DNA from 2 places in the Furfurilactobacillus entadae genome. Region 2 is predicted to be linked to the other one. Evidence: predicted binding sites of a transcription regulator. Region 2 holds the regulator's gene; the other holds the start of a gene.
The links. Region 2 encodes CtsR, which represses protease genes until heat stress. Its sites were predicted from a motif close to TTGGTCAAAAAAGGTCAAANA; they were not measured.
Positions count from the first base shown of each region.

Region 1 (9,251 bases), on a different contig from region 2:
GCAAATCTAATCCCACAGATTTTTGTGATTCAAGTTGAGTTGCTCATCTTTAATGTGATTGCCCTTTGTTGTTATCGGGCTGACGGCCACGTGATCTTGAGCACGCTGGTGGCGATGTTGATCAACTTTATTTTGATCCCGATTATTGTTTTTTTTACAGCGTTTTTGCTGTTGGTGCCAATGAAGGGGCAGGAATCTGGCATTGTAATTACTGGATATCTTGTCTTTGGAATGGGGCTACTTGCTGTAAAAAGCGCTCAAGTTGGCCTAAACGGAATCTTGTCCTTCCTTGCGCCGACTGTTTACGTGAAAAACGTTTATCAAGTCCTTTTTAGTCAGACTGCGCCAGCGTTAATGCCGGCGCTTATCCTGAGTGGCATCGCGGTTTTCTATCTACTGATTGGTAATCTGATTATTGCAAGAATCAACCTTAATTCTGCGACGTTACGGTAAGGGGGACAAAGCATGGAAATTCAAAATTTCTCGTATCAGTTACCGAGTGGTGTGTCACTCTATGATCATTTAAGCGTTCATTTTTCAAAGGATAACGTGAATGTGATTTTTGGCCCAAATGGGATTGGGAAAACGACGTTGTTAGATTTTATCGCGGGTGTTAATCAACGCCCCGTAGAAAACTTCGTGGACTTCCCGGCTGGTGATGAAATTGCGTACCAACTTCAGGGGGTCCCGTTTATTGGTGAAGCGACGGTCTTCAACACGATGAAACTGATTGCTGAGATCGAGAACCCCCGCGAAAAATTTACGGTAAGTGATCTTCCTGACGAATTAAAGCGATTTGTTGATGTCCAGTTTCGGCAGTTGTCAGGTGGTCAACGGCGGTTAGTCATCATTGAGGCCGTTTCTCGATTAGAGCGAACCCTCTATCTTTTTGATGAACCAGAGAGCGGGTTAGACCCCAAAATGGCGCGCCAGGTGATGATGAAACTAAAGGCCCTCAATCAACGCGGGAAGATGGTGATTGCAACCTCGCATCAATTTCAGAACATTGACGACATGTTCAACCTGATTTTTTTAAACGCAGGCAAGATCCTCTTTACGGGCTCCGCAAAGGAATTTCTGGCGGCGGGGCAGACCAACGACCTGGTTGAGGCCTATCTAAAGCGATTTTGATGAACGAAAAAAAAACACTGCCCGGATTTAACCGGGCAGTGCTTTTCGCATTACTTCATTTCGCTGGAGTTTTGCATAATGTGGTCGATCAAACCGTAATCGAGGGCCTGTTGAGCGGTCATGTAGTTATCCCGTTCAGTGTCCCGGTTAATGGTTTCAATGTCTTGGCCAGTCTTTTCAGCCAGCAATTCATTGATCATCTTCCGTGTCTTCAGAATTTCTTCTGCGACAATTTCGATTTCAGTTTGTTGCCCTTGAGCACCACCAGAAGGTTGGTGAATCAAGATTTCTGAGTGAGGTAAGGCAAAACGTTTGCCCTTCGCACCAGAAGTGGCAAGGATGGAAGCCATGGAAGCAGCCATCCCCATGACGATCGTTTGCACGTCGGACTTCACAAAGTTCATCGTGTCGTAGATTGCCATCCCAGAAGTGATCACACCACCTGGGGAGTTGATGTACATGTAGATATCTTTGTCAGAATCCTGGGCGTCTAAGAACAAAAGTTGGGCGATGATGGCGTTTGCCATGTCGTCTTCAATTGGTCCAGATACCATAATGATCCGGTCTTTTAACAGTCGTGAGTAAATGTCATAGGCGCGTTCACCGCGGCTGGACTGTTCGATAACAGTTGGAATTAAAGCCATGAGAGAGGCCTCCTTGTATTTTGCGTTGTGGATTAGCACTTATAATGGTCCTCTGCTAATCAACGTAATTGTAGTTTAACCCAAAGGTCAAAAAAGGTCAAACAAAATCCCGGCTTTTGTGCGCAATTTTTTCGTGAACATGTGGTAGCCTTAGAGGTACAAGAGTTGAGGGGGAAAACGGAATGAAGAAAAAGTGGCTAACGTGGCCGATATTCGTGGAATTAACGGAAATTTACACCGCACCATTAAACATTGTGTGGTTTATTTTGGGGGCGGCAATTGCGCAATCGCGGTATGGTATTGTCAATTGGGTGAACGTCTTATTGTGTTTAGTGGATGTTTTCATTTTTGACTTAGCTGTCAACGTGTCGGATAACTATTATGATTACGTTCATGCGGCCGATCGAGAAGGGTATGCGGCGCACACCAACCCACTTGGGCGGTTGCAATTGCCGTTACGAGGTGTCTGGTGGTTAGCTGCCAGTTTGTACGCCTTGTCAGCGGTTCCTGGCTTGTTCTTAATTATGCGGACGGGGTGGCCGATTCTCGTCTTTGGACTAATTGGTTATGCCATCGGAATTTTTTACACGGCCGGACCGAAACCGTTAAACGCCATGCCAATTTGTGAGGCAGTTGTGGCGTTATCCATTTCGTATTTGATTCAATTAGTCTGTGTCTACGTTAGTATTTATGGTCATCAACCGTTTACCATCGGGATGGTTGGAACCACGTTTACATTATGCTTACCGTTGACCCTGATCTTCTTCATGGTCCAACTGTCTAACAATACAGCGGATCTGGAAGAAGACATTAAGAACCATCGGCACACACTGGCCTACTTTATTGGGCGAAAACGGGCGGTTGCCCTGATGAAAGTGCTACTGGTTGTTGGGTCATTGTGGCCACTGGTCAACTTCTTTGCCGGAATCGCGCCGTGGCCCACGTTACTGAGTGTCCTGTTGCTGCCAGTAATGTGGCGGGGCATTCAGCCGTTCTTTGCTGTTCAGGATAAACAAAAAACGTACGGGGCAGTGCTGAAGAGCACCGCGTTGTTCTTTGTGGGGTACACCGTATTATTTGCCCTTGGCGTCTGGTTGTAAAAAATGTTTGACATCAATGACAAAAACTGGTATTTTTCTAATTAATATTTAATCAGGTGTTTTCATCCCGAGTAGCGGATGGTCTGGGTGTCAGGAAGTCGGTGGGTGCTGCGAACCGATCAGGGCCATTTTTGCGAACTACTTGAAGACGTTAATGAACGGGCACCACCGGACCGTTATCCCGGTGAGAGTGAGTGTTTTTGGTGCGGGAATTTTCTAAGCCGGACACTAAGCTGGGTGGTACCACGGTGAAAATCGTCCCTGTTATGCATTGGCATAGCAGGGACGATTTTTTTGTTTAGGGGAGGAAAGCAGATGACAGAGACAAGTGGGGGCACGCCCCGATATTGATGCGCAACGTGTGTGGTGTTGACTGAGCATTGATGAAAGAGGTAGCAATTATGGAAAAGAAAACGTTTAAAGTGGGGCGCAATGAAGCACTGGTTGTTTTAATTGGGATGTTAGTCATTATGGGGCTGGGGGTCATTAAGTTTGGATTGTCACCCCAAGTACCAGTTATGTTAGTCATGGGCCTTCTCATGGCGTGGGCGGTGGCCCACCGGTTGCCGTGGTCAAAAATCAATGCCGGAATTAAGGACGGAATCGAAACCGGGATCGTGCCAATTTTTATTTTTATTCTCGTTGGGGCGCTGATCAGCACGTGGATCGCGGCCGGCATCATTCCGACCCTGATGGTTTTTGGGTTTCATTTAATCAGCGTTCAGTGGTTTGTCCCGTCCGTCTTTGTGGTTTGTGCATTGGTTGGTAGTGCCGTAGGGAGTGCGTTTACCGTCATCTCAACCGTGGGGATCGCGTTCTTAGGGATGGGGGTCACGATGCACGTGAATCCCGCGCTGGTCGCTGGGGCAATCATCTCCGGGGCGGTGTTTGGTGATAAATCATCACCGCTGTCTGAATCGACAAACTTAACGGCGGCGGTCGTGGACGCAGATTTGTTTAAGCACATTGTGAACCTCATGTGGACAACTATTCCCGCCTTTGTCGTTTCACTAATTGTCTTCGCCGTTTTGGGAAGTGGTGAAAAGGGAACCAGTTTGGCCAGTATCAATAAAGTGATTGCGGTGTTATCGGCGCACTTTACGATCTCGGCATGGGCCATCGTGCCCATCGCCTGCATGTTCCTCTGCGCTTGGCGGCGGGTGCCAGCCATTCCGACGTTGTTTTTAAACATTGGAATTTCGTTGGTGATGTTGCTCATTGAACATCCGGGAACCCAGTTAACGAAAATTGCCAGCATCATTGAAACCGGCTTTGTTTCTCATACCGGCAATAAGGAAGTGGACGTTCTTTTATCACGAGGCGGTATTGCTAGCATGATGGGGACCGTTTCGTTGATCGTTTTGACGCTATCACTCGGTGGATTGTTGATGGAATTCGGCCTGATCGACGCCATCATGACGCCGTTTGCGAAGCACTTGAAGTCAGACGGCGCTCGGATTACGGCCGTGATTTTATCGGGGATCGGTGTGAACCTCTTTATTGGGGAACAATTCCTGTCCGTTATTTTACCTGGCCGGGCGTTCAAGAAGGCGTTTGATGAGGCTGGTTTAGCGCCTGTCGCATTAGGCCGGGCGTTAGAGGATGGTGGAACGGTTATCAACTACCTGGTGCCTTGGGGCGTCGCAGGCGTCTTTGCGGCGAACACACTGGGTGTGAGCACGCTAGCGTTTTTACCGTTCACGCTGTTTAGCCTCTTATCACCAGTCTTCTCCATTATTAGCGGAGTGACCGGCTGGGGAATCAAACACCAAACGAGTGTCACTGACCAAAATTAGGTTACTCATGGCAGACAAAAAGCGGCGGTTCGCCGGATGATGAGCATCCACGAACCGCCACTTTTAGTGAGTTCTACTATATATAATGTCTGTTTACGGTAAATCGTTGCCAGCTGACAGGTAAATGTCGTACCATTCTTGAGCGGTTAGGTGCACCTGGTTGGCTAACGCGATTTCCTTTAGTCGGGCTGGATTCATGCTCCCAACAATGGTTTGAATTTTTGCTGGGTGACGAAGAATCCATGCGGTTGCAATGGTGGTCTTTGTGACGGCATAGCGGTCTGCGACACGTTGAAGTTCTTGATTCAACTCAGGGAATTTAGGATTATCAATGAAGACCCCTTCAAACATACCGTACTGGTAGGGAGACCAGGCCTGAATGGTCATGTTGTGAAGGCGGGTGTACGCAAGGATCCCGTTATCGTGATCAATGCTCCGGTCATCGGCCATGTTGACGTGCATCTCTGCATCAATCATCCCGGTGTGCATGATTGAAAATTGCAGTTGGTTAATCAATAAGCGCTGGTGCAAACTGTGTTGTAACAGTTCAATTTGATAAGGGTTTTGATTAGAAACCCCAAAATGACGGGCGGTGCCATCCGTTTGAAGGGTGGTTAGTGCACGGGCGACCTGGTCAGGTTCCATCAACGGGTCGGGCCGGTGCAACAATAAACTGTCAAAGTAATCCAGCCCCATGCGGTTCAATTCGTCATGAGCGGCGGTCACAAGATGATCTTCACTGAAGTCGTAACGGGCCCCAAAGACCAAGCCATCATGAGACCGGTCCTTGTTGAGCACGATTCCGACCTTACCCTGAACGTAAATGTCAGACCGGTTGAGTCCAGACGCAGCTAATGCCTGGCCAAAAATGGTGTCCGATTTACCCTCACCGTAAATGTCGGCGCCATCGAAGAAGTTAATGCCAAGGTCAACCGCTGTTTCTAAAACGGTGGTTGCCTCAGCAACGGAAAGCAAGTTCATGCGCATAATGCCTAAACCAATGTTTGATGCGTGTAAATCACTGTTACCAAGGTTGATGTACTCCACAATCAGTCACTTCCTTATCGTTAATTGCCCTAAGTGTAGCACTGTTTGTCGTCGGCGGGTTGTGTTGAAGGCAAAAAGCTGGTATAGTGTTATTTGTTATTGACAACGTATTGAGAGGAGAAGCATCATGGCAGAAAAGAAACCATTGAACTCATTTGCCGGCAAGCGTCCGGTTGCTAAACGGCAACGTCGTCTTCGCCGTGAAAAAGAAATTGCCGCAATCCAACGTTGGGCTGCTGGTAAGACTGATACGATCGAAGCAGCTCCTAAGGCTAAGTAATTTCGGTTGAGTACGCTTTTCTGATTGTCTCTAATTCAGTACATCAAAAAGCATTTAGTCCCGCACAATCATCTTTATGATGATTGTGCGGTTTTTTTGTGTATTTTCATGGGAAACGAATTATGTTTGGAATATCACAAAGGAATCGTTATACTTTAGGTAAGCGCTACCAATAGACTGAAATCTTAGTGAAGAGGTTGAAAACATGTCAGAAACCATTAAGCCAGCGTCATTAGTGAATAACGATCTTGCAGATGTGATGTTTAACCGTCATTCTGTTCGGGTCTTTGATCCAGCCGTTAAAATTGACCGGACCGAATTGCAAACGATGATTGAAGAAGCAACGACGGCACCGTCAGCGTGTGATTTACAATCATGGCACTTTGTGGTGATTGATACACCAGAGGCAAAGGCAAAGCTTCGGGAAGCCACGTTAGCCTTTAATTATCCACAGGTGGATACATCATCCGCCGTTATTTTTGTGGCTGGCGACACCCGCTCACATGAGGTGTACCGGAAGGTGTGGACAAAGGTCTACGAGGATGGCAAGATCGATAAGGCCAAACTTGACCAGATTTTTGGCACGTTTTTACCGATGTATGAAAATGCGACGCCAGACTTTTTACGGGCCGACGCAACGATCGATGGGGCGATGGTTGCCATGCAATTGCTGCTCATTGCTCGGGCCCACGGGTACGAAGCCAAAGCGTGGTCAGGCTACGACTTTAAGAAGATCATTCCTGCTTTGGGGATGGACCCTGAGCGGTTTATTCCGGTGATGGCGATTTCACTTGGGAAGGCTGCTGAGGAACCGATTAAAACAGACCGGTATGACGCAACAAGCCAGACGGAATTTCTATAAACTTCATTAACGTTGGAAAGTGCGGTCACTGCAATCATTGTAGCGACCGTTTTTTGATGACTGAATTTACGGGAGAGGCTTCTAAGTGACATTCTAACTTAGAATGAATACAATAAAGAAAAGGAGGCGAGAAGATGGGGAGCACATCACGAATTGTGACGGTTATCTTTGTACTTGTGTATGCCGGCTTACTTTACCTGGTCTTTGCGGACCAAAACATGTTGGCAATGGAAGTGATGGCACTTGGCATGTTTGCACAGGCTGCCATTGATTGCTGGCACGCGTTTACACACCACACTAAAACAAATGAGGACTAACTAAGACAAGCAAACGGGGAGATTCTAAGATGAATAACAAACCAATCGCTAATGATTATTTTTATGATGAACCAGTCTATGACCTTCATGATGGTGGTTACGTGCCACTAATGGCCCCAACGACACCAGAGCGACCACTGAATGTGCCGGCCGTCTTGCAACCGGACAAAGTCGATGGGAACGACGTGTGGTATACGATTACCGCCCAGGTTGGCCAAACGGCAATTTTACCAGGGCCAACGACCACCACTTGGGGCTACAATGCCTCATTGCTTGGGCAAACCGTCGTATTAAGGGATGGCGTGCACTACCATGTACATATCGTTAACCATCTGCCTGAAGTCACGACCCTTCACTGGCATGGATTAAACATTCCTGGGCCAATCACAGATGGTGGACCCCACGCACCAATTTATCCTGGGGAAGCACGCGACATTGACTTTACCCTGAACCAACCTGCACAAACGGACTGGATTCATCCACACCCATGTCCGAACACAGCACGTCAGGTCTGGAATGGCCTGGCAGCCGCGGTTGTTGTCACGGATGATGTGGAAGCAGCCTTACCATTGCCACGCAACTATGGCGTTGATGACATCCCGGTTATTTTGCAGGACCGGACGTATCATGAAAATCAGCTGGACTATGAGGCTGATTACGATGAAGATGGGACCCTCGGCGAAACGCCGCTAGTTAATGGGACGGTCAATGGGGTGTTTAACGTGACCACCCAACGACTCCGGCTCCGAATTTTGAATGGCGCGAACCGGCGTGAATACCGGCTTCATTTCAGTGACAACCATGCGTTTACCCAGATCGGTTCAGATGGTGGGTTACTGCCAGAACCTGTGCCAATGACGAAACTAATGTTAACCGCTGCGGAACGGGCCGAAGTCATTGTGGACTTTGGTGATTACAAACCGGGCCAACGGGTTCAATTGATGAGTGATGACGTTGTTTTGATGACGTTTGAAGTTGGTCATTATGTGGCAGATGACACAACGTTACCTGACCACCTGGTGGCGATCGAAGACTGGCAACCAACCCCTGGCCGCGGTGTCGAAGCAACGGTCATGTCCGGGATGGATGATGAGGTTCGCTTGGACGGGCAACTGTTTGACATGCAACGCATTGATCGGCGGCAACAGATCGGTGACGTTGTGGATTGGGATGTGACCAATACAAATGAAATGGACACGGGGATGATTCATCCATTCCACATGCATGGCTGTCACTTCCTCATTTTGTCACGGAACGGGCACGCACCGTATCCAAACGAACACGGGTATAAGGATGTTGTCGGGGTCAATGCCGGCGAGACGGTGCGCATCCGCGTTAAGTTTGATGTTCTTGGCGTCTTCATGTACCACTGTCACATTTTGGAACACGAGGACACGGGGATGATGGCGCAAATTGAGGTGTTTGATCCAGAACACCCACAAACGTATCATTTGCTAAGCATGGCGGACGTTGAAAACCGCACAAACCAGGATTAACGGCAGCAGAGAGCGAAGAGAGAAAGTGACGAGATTGAGTCAAACAAGTGTGAGTGAAGCAACAATGGGGGTCGATCGGGCGGGGGTTCCGTACCGCCGATTATGGTTCATTGCGACGTTATTAACGGGGACGTTTAGTATGTCAATCAGTCAGTCAGCACTGTCAACGGCTTACCCAACGCTGATGCGAACGTTTAACATTGGAACACCCGCGGTTCAGTGGTTAACGACGGGGTTTATGTTGATCATGTGCGTGATGATTCCGGTGAGCCCGTGGTTACTAAATAACGTGCCATTTGGTACGTTATTTCGGTCAGTGATTGCCGCCTTTGCCGTCGGGACGCTAATTTGTCTCGTGGCACCAACGTACCCCATTCTTTTGATTGGCCGGTTGATCGAAGCCGTTGGGGTCGGGATCATCTTTCCGTCGTTTCAAACGGTGCTGTTGACGATTACGTCAAAGGAGCACCGTGGGCAAACAATGGGCACGGCTGGGTTGATCATGGGAGCGGCGTTAGCCGTTGGTCCAATTATTTCCGGGATTGTTCTCCAATGGGCGAGCTGGCGGGGGCTCTTTG
Region 1 covers NZ_BQXN01000007.1:2,169-11,419, forward strand. Annotated here, with positions in the region: gene ACKTR5_RS04425 (hypothetical protein) at 1-453, shown strand, start outside; gene ACKTR5_RS04430 (ATP-binding cassette domain-containing protein) at 466-1,131, shown strand; gene clpP (ATP-dependent Clp endopeptidase proteolytic subunit ClpP) at 1,182-1,775, opposite strand; gene ACKTR5_RS04440 (prenyltransferase) at 1,958-2,875, shown strand; gene nhaC (Na+/H+ antiporter NhaC) at 3,277-4,671, shown strand; gene ACKTR5_RS04450 (aldo/keto reductase) at 4,765-5,718, opposite strand; gene ACKTR5_RS04455 (hypothetical protein) at 5,846-5,998, shown strand; gene ACKTR5_RS04460 (nitroreductase family protein) at 6,204-6,860, shown strand; gene ACKTR5_RS04465 (hypothetical protein) at 6,995-7,177, shown strand; gene ACKTR5_RS04470 (multicopper oxidase family protein) at 7,207-8,673, shown strand; partial or broken gene ACKTR5_RS04475 (MFS transporter) at 8,738-9,251, shown strand, end outside.
Region 1: the regulator CtsR is predicted to act here: its motif matches at 1,859-1,879, upstream of clpP (ATP-dependent Clp endopeptidase proteolytic subunit ClpP).

Region 2 (9,251 bases):
TGACGCGACGTTTGCCAATGCTTTAGTGATTGTTGTCGATACGGCGAACACGGAACGCATTGATGACGGTCGCTACGTACAGGGCCGTGAGTTGATTAAGATCGATCACCATCCGAATGATGACGCATTTGGCGATCCGCAATGGGTGTTACCAGAAGCTTCCAGTACGTCGGAACTTATTATGGATTTGGTCAATGCTAGTAACGGTCAATTGCCGCTGACGGCAAAAGCAGCGCGGCTGTTATATGCCGGAATTGTTGGGGATACCGGGCGGTTCTTGTACCCAGCCACGAGTGCTCACACGTTACAGATTGCGAGTCAACTCCTGGCAACAGGGATTGATGCTGCGGAAGTGAGTCGCCACGAAACTGAACTCTCCCGCGGTGTTGGTCGGTTGATGGGTGATGTTCTGACTGATCTTGAAATTGATGTAAACGGAGCGGCTTATTTTGTGGCAACTCAAGAACGATTGACAGCGCTAAACGTAACAACGAGTGAAGCACACGCGGTGGTTTCAACACCCGGTCGGTTAGAGGATGTCATTGCGTGGCTCCTTGTTGTTGAAAACGCCGACGGAACGTTCCGGGTCCACTTGCGGTCAAAGGGACCAGTGATCAACGGATTGGCGAAGGGTCACCATGGTGGCGGACACGATTTAGCAAGTGGTGCGAATGCAGCTGATCAAAATGAATTAATGGTAATGAAGACGGAACTTGCGAACCTTGTTCAAAATTGGCGTGCTAATCAGTAATGCAAGCGTTTCACTTGGTTAATGGTTCCTAGTAATGTTACATTGACGGTAACGAACGTTTAAGGGAGTGACGCCATGCTGACACAACGTGAACATGCCGTTGAGGTTTTTGAAAACTGGTTAATACGTGAACACAAAGTGACCCGCGAATTTGAATTGGTCCGTCATTTGGCTCGGTTAGACGCTATCATGACGGGTGATCAAATTGCACCAACCGTTGCCGACCAGGCAGCTGCTCAGGCGGCCAGTCGCTTAAGTAATCATGAATTTTTGAAGTGTCTACTTAAATTACCGTTTCGCCAGCAGGCGTTGACCTCGTCCGGAAAACGGGTGCTTGAATGGTTGCACCAATCGTTGGCTACGGCCCACAGTCATGTGTTTAGCAACGTGGGATTATTACTCGAAATCGTGCTAGATCAAGAGGATAATCATTCAGTGGCACAGTGGGACGACGCAACCATTAAGACGGCGACTAGTTTAGCAAAATTATCGAATGCCCAGCTCCTCACGGTTTTTGCTGAATTGGCTGGGAGTCTTGATGACCCGATGCACTCGCCAGTGCGCCAAATGGTTGGTCGCCGTTATCATTAACGTTGGCTAAAATAGGTGATTAACTGACCTGTCATGAACATCTCGTTCTGACGGGTTCTTTTAACGGTGCGAAAGGGTGAAAATATGTCAAAAAAAGGATTACGGTTAACGGTCCTGGCCTGGGGAATTATGATCGTAGAAATGGTGTTACTCACCATGTGGCCAGCGGCGCATTACATCACGCAACAAAATCTCTGGGGCTGGTGGCTCGCGTTAGGGTGTTTGACGCTGAGCTTGTTACTCGGGATTTGGTGGAAAAAACAACGGCGGGGCTTGGTTATTTTGTCGTTGTCGATTGCGGTGGCCGTGCTGTTTAGCCTGTTTACACTTTTGGTCGGCCTATTTTCAGAAACGGGGCTAACACGGTACGCGGTTGGCTTGCTTGCGCTATTGGGGATAATTTGTGACATTTGGTGGTACGGAACGGTTTATGAACGGCGTAATCGCCTAGTAAAACAGTTTCCGTTTGATAAAACGGATTAATTAATGAAGAAATGTGTTGTGGGGTGTTACAAATGAGGGAGCGAAACGGCCACGTCTTGGTCGGAATTTTATTGGCAAGTGGTGGCGCCATGCTGTGGGGAATCTCTGGCGTTTTTGCCCAAGTGTTATTTACAGGTGCTCATCCAGTGACACCAGCATGGTTGACGGCGGTTCGGATGACGTTTGCGGGCTTATTACTCCTTACTTATAGCGTGGTGACAGGCAAGCATCCGTTTGCCGTGTGGAGGACACCACGGGCAGCAGGGCAGCAAGTTTTATTTGGGTTACTGGGACTGATTCCCATCCAATTCTTTTACTTTTTGGCAATTCGGTATGGAAATGCGGCAGTTGCAACAATTCTGCAATTTTTGGGTCCAATCGTTATCGCGTTGTACTACGTCGTGTTTCACCGGGAATTGCCGTCGCGCGCAGAAGCAATTGGCATGGTGTTAGCGTTGCTGGGGGCCTTTTTTGTCGTGACACATGGGCAGCTGAATCATTTAGCTGTTTCGCCAGCTTTGCTCTTTTGGGGATTGATGTCAGCAGTTGCCGTAGCGACGAGTACGTTACTGCCGCGTCCGTTGTTACCGACGTACGGGTCCGTTAATGTTAATGGGTGGGGGTTGTTTATTGGTGGGATTGCCATGAATTTTATTCAACCCATTTGGGTCGGCGTGCCGCCGTTAACGATGAAAACCGTTCTGTCTGTTAGCGCAGTGGTTTTGTTTGGAACGCTAATTGCGTTTGTTATGTACTCAGTTAGCTTGATGTACATTTCGCCAACCACAGCAAGTTTGCTGGATGCGTTCGAACCACTCGCAGCAACCGTCATTTCGATTACAGTGCTCCACATTCCGTTTGTTTGGGCAGATGGTGTTGGGGGATTGCTGATTATTTTAGCGGTTGTGATGCTATCACTAGGCTATCGAACGCCGAAAAAGGCAGGTTAGTCGATTGTGAGGGCGTCACGTGGAACCGACTTCAAAATTCCCATATTAGTGATATAATTAACATTGATATTAAAAATTGTTGGGGGTAACACACAGTGAAGATTATTGCTTACGGCATCCGCGATGACGAAGAACCTTACGTCGAAGAATGGGCCAAAGAACAAGGAATTGAAGTAAAGGCCGTTAAGGATCTATTAACGGAACAAACGGTTGAACAAGCCGCTGGATTTGACGGCGCCGTTGTGTACCAACAAAAGCCATATACTGGTGCAATTTTGGACCGGTTGGCTGAACTTGGTGTAAAGTACATGTCATTACGGAACGTTGGGGTTGATAATGTCGACGCCGATGCTGTTAAGCGTAACGACATGAAGGTCACAAATGTCCCAGCTTATTCACCAGCAGCCATTGCTGAATTCACAGTAACTGAATTAATGCGGTTGTTACGTCGGACACCACAATACGCACATCGCCAAGCAACGGGTGATTTACGGTGGGCACCAGACATTGCCACTGAATTGAACCAGTTGACAGTTGGTGTGATTGCGACTGGCCGGATCGGCCGCGCAGCCATCCAAATCTACCGTGGTTTTGGTGCGAAGATCGTTGCTTATGACGTCTTCCACAACCCAGAATTAGAAAAAGATGGCATCTACGTCGACACTTTGGATGAATTGTATGCCCAAGCTGACGTGATCTCACTGCACGCCCCAGCAACGAAGGAAAACTTCCACATGCTGAATGCGGAAGCCTTTGGCAAGATGAAGGACAACGTGTACATCTTGAACCCAGCTCGTGGGGACTTGATCGACACTGACGACTTGATTAAGGCCTTGGACGACGGCAAGGTTGCTGGTGCAGCCCTTGACGTTTACGAAAACGAAGTCGGGATTTTCAACGAAGACTTTGGTAGTTTCGATGCCATTCCTGACGAACGGTTGAAGAACTTGATGAGCCGCGAAAATGTGTTGGTTAGCCCACACATTGCCTTCTACACGAAGACAGCGGTGCGGAACATGGTGCAATTTGCATTGAACAACAACCGCCAATTAATTGAAACAGACACTGCCGAAAACTTGGTGTCATTTAAGTAGAAGAGAGCGAAAACTAATGCGATTAGGCCTGCTCATCTAACAGAAAACCCGCACCATGGACTGAACTTTGTCCATGGTGCGGGTTTTCTGTTAGATGAGACGAGGCTTGCATTAGGTTTCGCGTTTGCGGCGGTTAAAGTCTGCGGACGGTTTGCTATAATGATTGTTAAACAAATCGAAATCAGGGGATGTTATTAATGGCGTTTAGTATTCAAGCTAAGGCAGCGGCGTTGCCGTTATGGCAGGCAAGTTTAGACCATCCGTTTATTGAACAGTTAAGTGCGGGGACGTTACCGGAAGCCGTGTTTCGGTACTATTTGATTCAGGATCATCATTATTTACGCGACTTCGCGAAGCTACATGAATTGACCGCGGCGGCAACGACCGATCCGAAAGTGACGGCATTGCTGTTGGAACTCGCCGCTGATTTACGGGCCGGTGAAATGGCGACGCGGGCGACGTACTTTAAGACACTGAAAATCACGGATGATGAAGTCGCTACGACGCCGCTGGCACCAACGACGTATGCGTACACGTCCCATATGTACCGGACGTTGACGGAACAAGGCCCGGAAGCGGCCATTGCCGGATTATTGCCGTGTGCATGGTTATACGCCGACATCGGGGAAACGCTGACTGGTAAACAGTCACCAGTCCCAATTTATCAGGCCTGGTTAGACAGCTATCAAGCTGCGAGCTACACGGATGCGGTGGCGACGCAATTAGCTTTGACGGATCGAGTGGCAGCGCATGCTGACGAGCAAACGCAGCAAGCCATGAACGCCGCCTTTAAACGGAGCACGTTTTACGAATGTTCATTTTGGCAAATGGCTCTCGATCAAGAAACGTGGGCATAATGTTTTAGATGATTCCGAACTGCTAACTAAAAGTTAGCAGTTTGGGATCTTTTTTCTGTCACTTCATCAAAAAAACGTGTATAGTAGTCTTCCCATGAAGACCAGAAACTTTATTATGACAACGTTGAGGAAACTTTTTCATTGCAAAAGCCGCGATTCTTCGTATAATAAAGTCAATATTAGTCAAAGATTGGGGTGAGCGAGGATGGAAGGCTCAACGAACATTTCTGATGTGATTGAGAAGTACTTAAAGAGCATTTTGGAAGGCGCTGACCAGGTGGAAATTCGCCGGTCAGACATTGCTGATCAGTTTAATGTTGTCCCATCACAAATCAACTATGTCATTAAGACACGGTTTAACATGCAGAACGGTTACATTGTCGAAAGTAAGCGGGGCGGCGGTGGCTATATCCGGATTGAAAAGGTTGACCTTTTTGCGGATGCAGACATCCTTGATAACTTGTTGAATGATGTCGTGGGGGATTCAATTAACCAGCACGATGCGTATGCGATTATTAACTCTCTGTTTAACGATGGGGTGCTTAAGGAACGTGAAGCAAACATCATTTTATCAGCCATTGATAAGGATACGCTGAACGTGGGCGATCATGATGTTGAATGTACGCTGCGCGCCCGGATTCTAATTGGGGTGTTGAACCGCCTTCGATTAGAGAATTAGGTTGGTGGACCACACGTTTGTACAAACGACAAACACGGGTCATTAATGAAAGGCAGGACAGAGATGGATAATTTATTCACACCGAGTGCCAAGGACGTTTTAGTGCTGGCACAGGAACAAGCTAAATATTTCAAACACCAGGCTGTGGGTACTGAACACTTATTGCTAGCCTTAACCATTGAACAAAATGGGATTGCTAGCAAAGTCCTGGATCAGTTCAACGTGACCGAAGAAGACGTTCGTGAAGAAATCGAACGGTTTACCGGCTACGGAACCATGACCAACACAACAAAAGATACCTATTTACCATATTCACCAAAAGCCAAGGACATGTTGACATTGGCCGGTGACGAAGCAAAACGGTTGGGTGCCACTAAGATCGGAACGGAACACCTATTGTTGGCGTTGTTATCAGACGAAACAATTCTGTCATCCCGGATCTTGATGACGTTGAACCTGGATCTAGCGCAAACGCGAAAGATCATTCTACACAAGCTGGGCGTTAACGATTCACCGCGGCGGCGTCAACAAATCGCCAAAGCGAACGCGGCTAAGCAGCCAAAGGAAGGCACGCCAACCTTAGACTCACTGGCACGTGACTTAACGGCCCTGGCGGTTGAAAAACAAATGGATCCCGTGGTTGGCCGTGCTAAAGAGGTTAAACGGGTGATTCAAATTTTGAGTCGTCGGACGAAAAATAACCCCGTGTTGATTGGGGAACCTGGTGTCGGGAAGACCGCCATTGCTGAGGGCCTTGCCCAAAAGATCGTCGCCGGTGATGTGCCAGATAACCTTGCTGACAAACGGTTGATGATGTTAGACATGGGATCACTGGTTGCCGGGACCAAGTACCGTGGTGAATTCGAAGACCGGCTCAAGAAAGTCATCGAAGAAATTTACAACGATGGTCACGTGATCTTGTTTATCGACGAACTTCACACCCTTATTGGTGCTGGTGGTGCAGAAGGGGCAATTGATGCCTCGAACATTTTGAAGCCAGCTTTAGCACGTGGTGAACTCCAAACCATCGGGGCAACGACACTCAATGAATATCAAAAGTACATTGAGTCTGACGCTGCGTTGGAACGGCGGTTTGCGACCGTGCAAGTGGACGAACCAACGGAAGCCGAAGCAACCGAGATTTTGATGGGGTTGAAGGGTCGTTATGAAGACCACCACCAAGTTGAAATCACGGATGACGCGGTAACTGAAGCCGTTAAACTATCTTCACGGTACATCACCCAGCGGTTCTTACCGGATAAGGCCATTGATTTAATGGACGAGGCGGCAGCCAAGGTTCGCATTGATGACGCGGGTCACCCAACGAAGCTTGCAAAGCAAGAAGATAAGTTGGCTGAGTTACAGCAACAAAAGGAAGCGGCCATTGAAAACCAGGACTTTGAGGGTGCGGCAGCACTTCGAGAAAAGGAAATGGCGTTACGGAAACGGGTCGACAAATTGGTTGATGAAGCTGATGCTGACAAGCTTGCTGGTAAGCATCAGTATGACTTGAAGGTGACCGGTGAAGATGTCGCCGAGGTTGTTTCTGAGTGGACGGGTGTTCCGTTAACACAGTTACAGAAAAATGAAGAAGCCCGGTTGTTGAACCTTGAAAAGGTGCTTCACAAACGGGTCGTCGGGCAAGATGAAGCCATTTCCGCGGTTTCACGGGCCATCCGGCGGGCACGGTCAGGGTTGAAAGATCCAAACCGGCCAATTGGGTCGTTTATGTTCCTTGGCCCAACTGGTGTCGGAAAGACGGAATTAGCCAAGGCATTAGCCGAAGCAATGTTTGGTTCTGAAGACAACATGATTCGGGTCGACATGTCTGAATATCAAGAACGGTACAGTTCCAGTCGGTTGATTGGGGCAGCACCAGGATATGTTGGTTACGATGAGGGTGGTCAGCTGACCGAACAGGTTCGGAACAAACCATATTCCGTTGTGCTCCTGGATGAAGCGGAAAAAGCTGATACAGAAGTCTTTAATTTGTTATTGCAGGTTCTGGACGATGGCTTTTTGACGGATTCTAAGGGCCGGAAAGTGGACTTTAGAAACACGATTTTGATCATGACCTCGAACCTTGGGGCGACCGCAGTTCGTGACGATAAGGAAGTTGGGTTTGGCGCGGTTAGTGCAACGGATAGTTATAACGCCATGTCTGCGAAAATTCGTCAGGCGTTACGGCAAACATTCCGGCCTGAATTCTTAAACCGGATCGATGAAACGGTGATCTTCCACTCCCTGACAAAGCCAGAACTACACGACATTGTTAAAATCATGGCCACAACGGTCTTGAATCGGGTCGCGGAACAGGGCATCAAGGTTAAGATTACCCCGGCAGCCATTGATGTTGTCGCAGATGCTGGTTTTGATCCTGAATATGGGGCACGGCCAATCCGGCGGGCCCTTCAGACTCAGGTGGAAGACCAGTTGAGTGAAGCCTTGATTGCTGGACAAATTAAAACAAACGATGTGGTGACGGTTGGTGCCAAGGGTGGCAAGATTACGATCACCACCAAAGAACAGCCGACACAAAAAGAGCCAGTTTCTTCAAAATAACAGCGTGTTAATCATGACGTTTCGCCATGGTTAATACGCACCCACAAACAGTCACTTATGGATAATTGCCATGGGTGGCTGTTTGTGTCAGTTGAAAGATCACGCCTGCGATTAAAGTTTTATGAGGGTCAGTCGTTCGTAATTGCTTTTTCCTTAGGGAAAGCAGAAACTAAAGGTGATCTGTGAACTAAATTGAATCTATTAATAAGGAGGCGTTTAAATGAGTCGCGAAGAACAGCTGGCGCACACCCGGCGACGCATTTTGGATGCTGCCCGTGAACTGTTTTTGACAAAGGGCTATGCTGAGACCTCGACCCGAGATATTGCCGGGATTGTTGGTATCTCACAACCAGCACTGTATCATCACTTTAGCGATAAAGAACTTATCTTTTTAGAGGTAATTGAAGAGGTTGGCGGTGAACTGGCCACCACGATGACGACCATCATCACGGCAGACCAGGGAAGCGGGTTAGACGTGCTGACGGATCTCACAGCGGCCATGCTTGCGGTGCACCCGCGAGATGCGTTTTCACTGATTCACGGCAGTTTCCGCTACCTAAAGCCGGAAAATAAACGCCGTTTGGGACAGCTATTCGGCATGGACTACGTGCGACCATTGGCCCAATTCTTTGGTTCAAACAAAGTCACCCTGAAGCCAGGCCTTGATCCGCAAACGGCGGCCAGTTTTTACATGACCAGTTTGGCGCCGTTATTTGCTCAATTTCACCGGCTGGGTGATCCAGAACTGTCGGAACGCGAGCAAATTCAATTCTTGCTGAAGCTGATTTTATTTGGAGTTGCGGATGGTGTGAGCGATACCAGTAGCCCTGAGTAAAACCATTGACAACATTAACAAATCAGCGTATATTACTACCTGTATATTACTGTGAATAAAAATCGGGTTGACGATCTATTGTCCGCTAACCCCCTTATAGAAAAGCAAAAGTAGCCTTTAACTGTTTCATTATGGAAGAGCTTCTTTTGCCTTTTTTATGCTCAAAAATCGATTTACAGGTGATTTGTAATCAACTTGTAACATTGATTGGACGGGCTTATTCACCGGAAAACCTCAATCGAAGGAGTGAAGAACTTGGCAGGGCATTTAGTTAAATACGGTAAACACCGGACCCGTAGAAGTTACGCACGCATCAAGGAAGTTCTTGATCTGCCGAACTTGATTGAAATCCAAACGGATTCTTACCAATGGTTCCTAGACGAGGGACTGCGTGACATGTTCGACGACATCATGCCAATTGATGACTTCCAAGGAAACTTGTCATTGGA
Region 2 covers NZ_BQXN01000005.1:95,011-104,261, reverse strand. Annotated here, with positions in the region: gene ACKTR5_RS03820 (DHH family phosphoesterase) at 1-751, shown strand, start outside; gene ACKTR5_RS03815 (hypothetical protein) at 827-1,342, shown strand; gene ACKTR5_RS03810 (hypothetical protein) at 1,427-1,825, shown strand; gene ACKTR5_RS03805 (DMT family transporter) at 1,858-2,775, shown strand; gene ACKTR5_RS03800 (D-2-hydroxyacid dehydrogenase) at 2,871-3,869, shown strand; gene tenA (thiaminase II) at 4,067-4,726, shown strand; gene ACKTR5_RS03790 (CtsR family transcriptional regulator) at 4,932-5,405, shown strand; gene ACKTR5_RS03785 (ATP-dependent Clp protease ATP-binding subunit) at 5,469-7,967, shown strand; gene ACKTR5_RS03780 (TetR/AcrR family transcriptional regulator) at 8,188-8,802, shown strand; gene rpoB (DNA-directed RNA polymerase subunit beta) at 9,049-9,251, shown strand, end outside.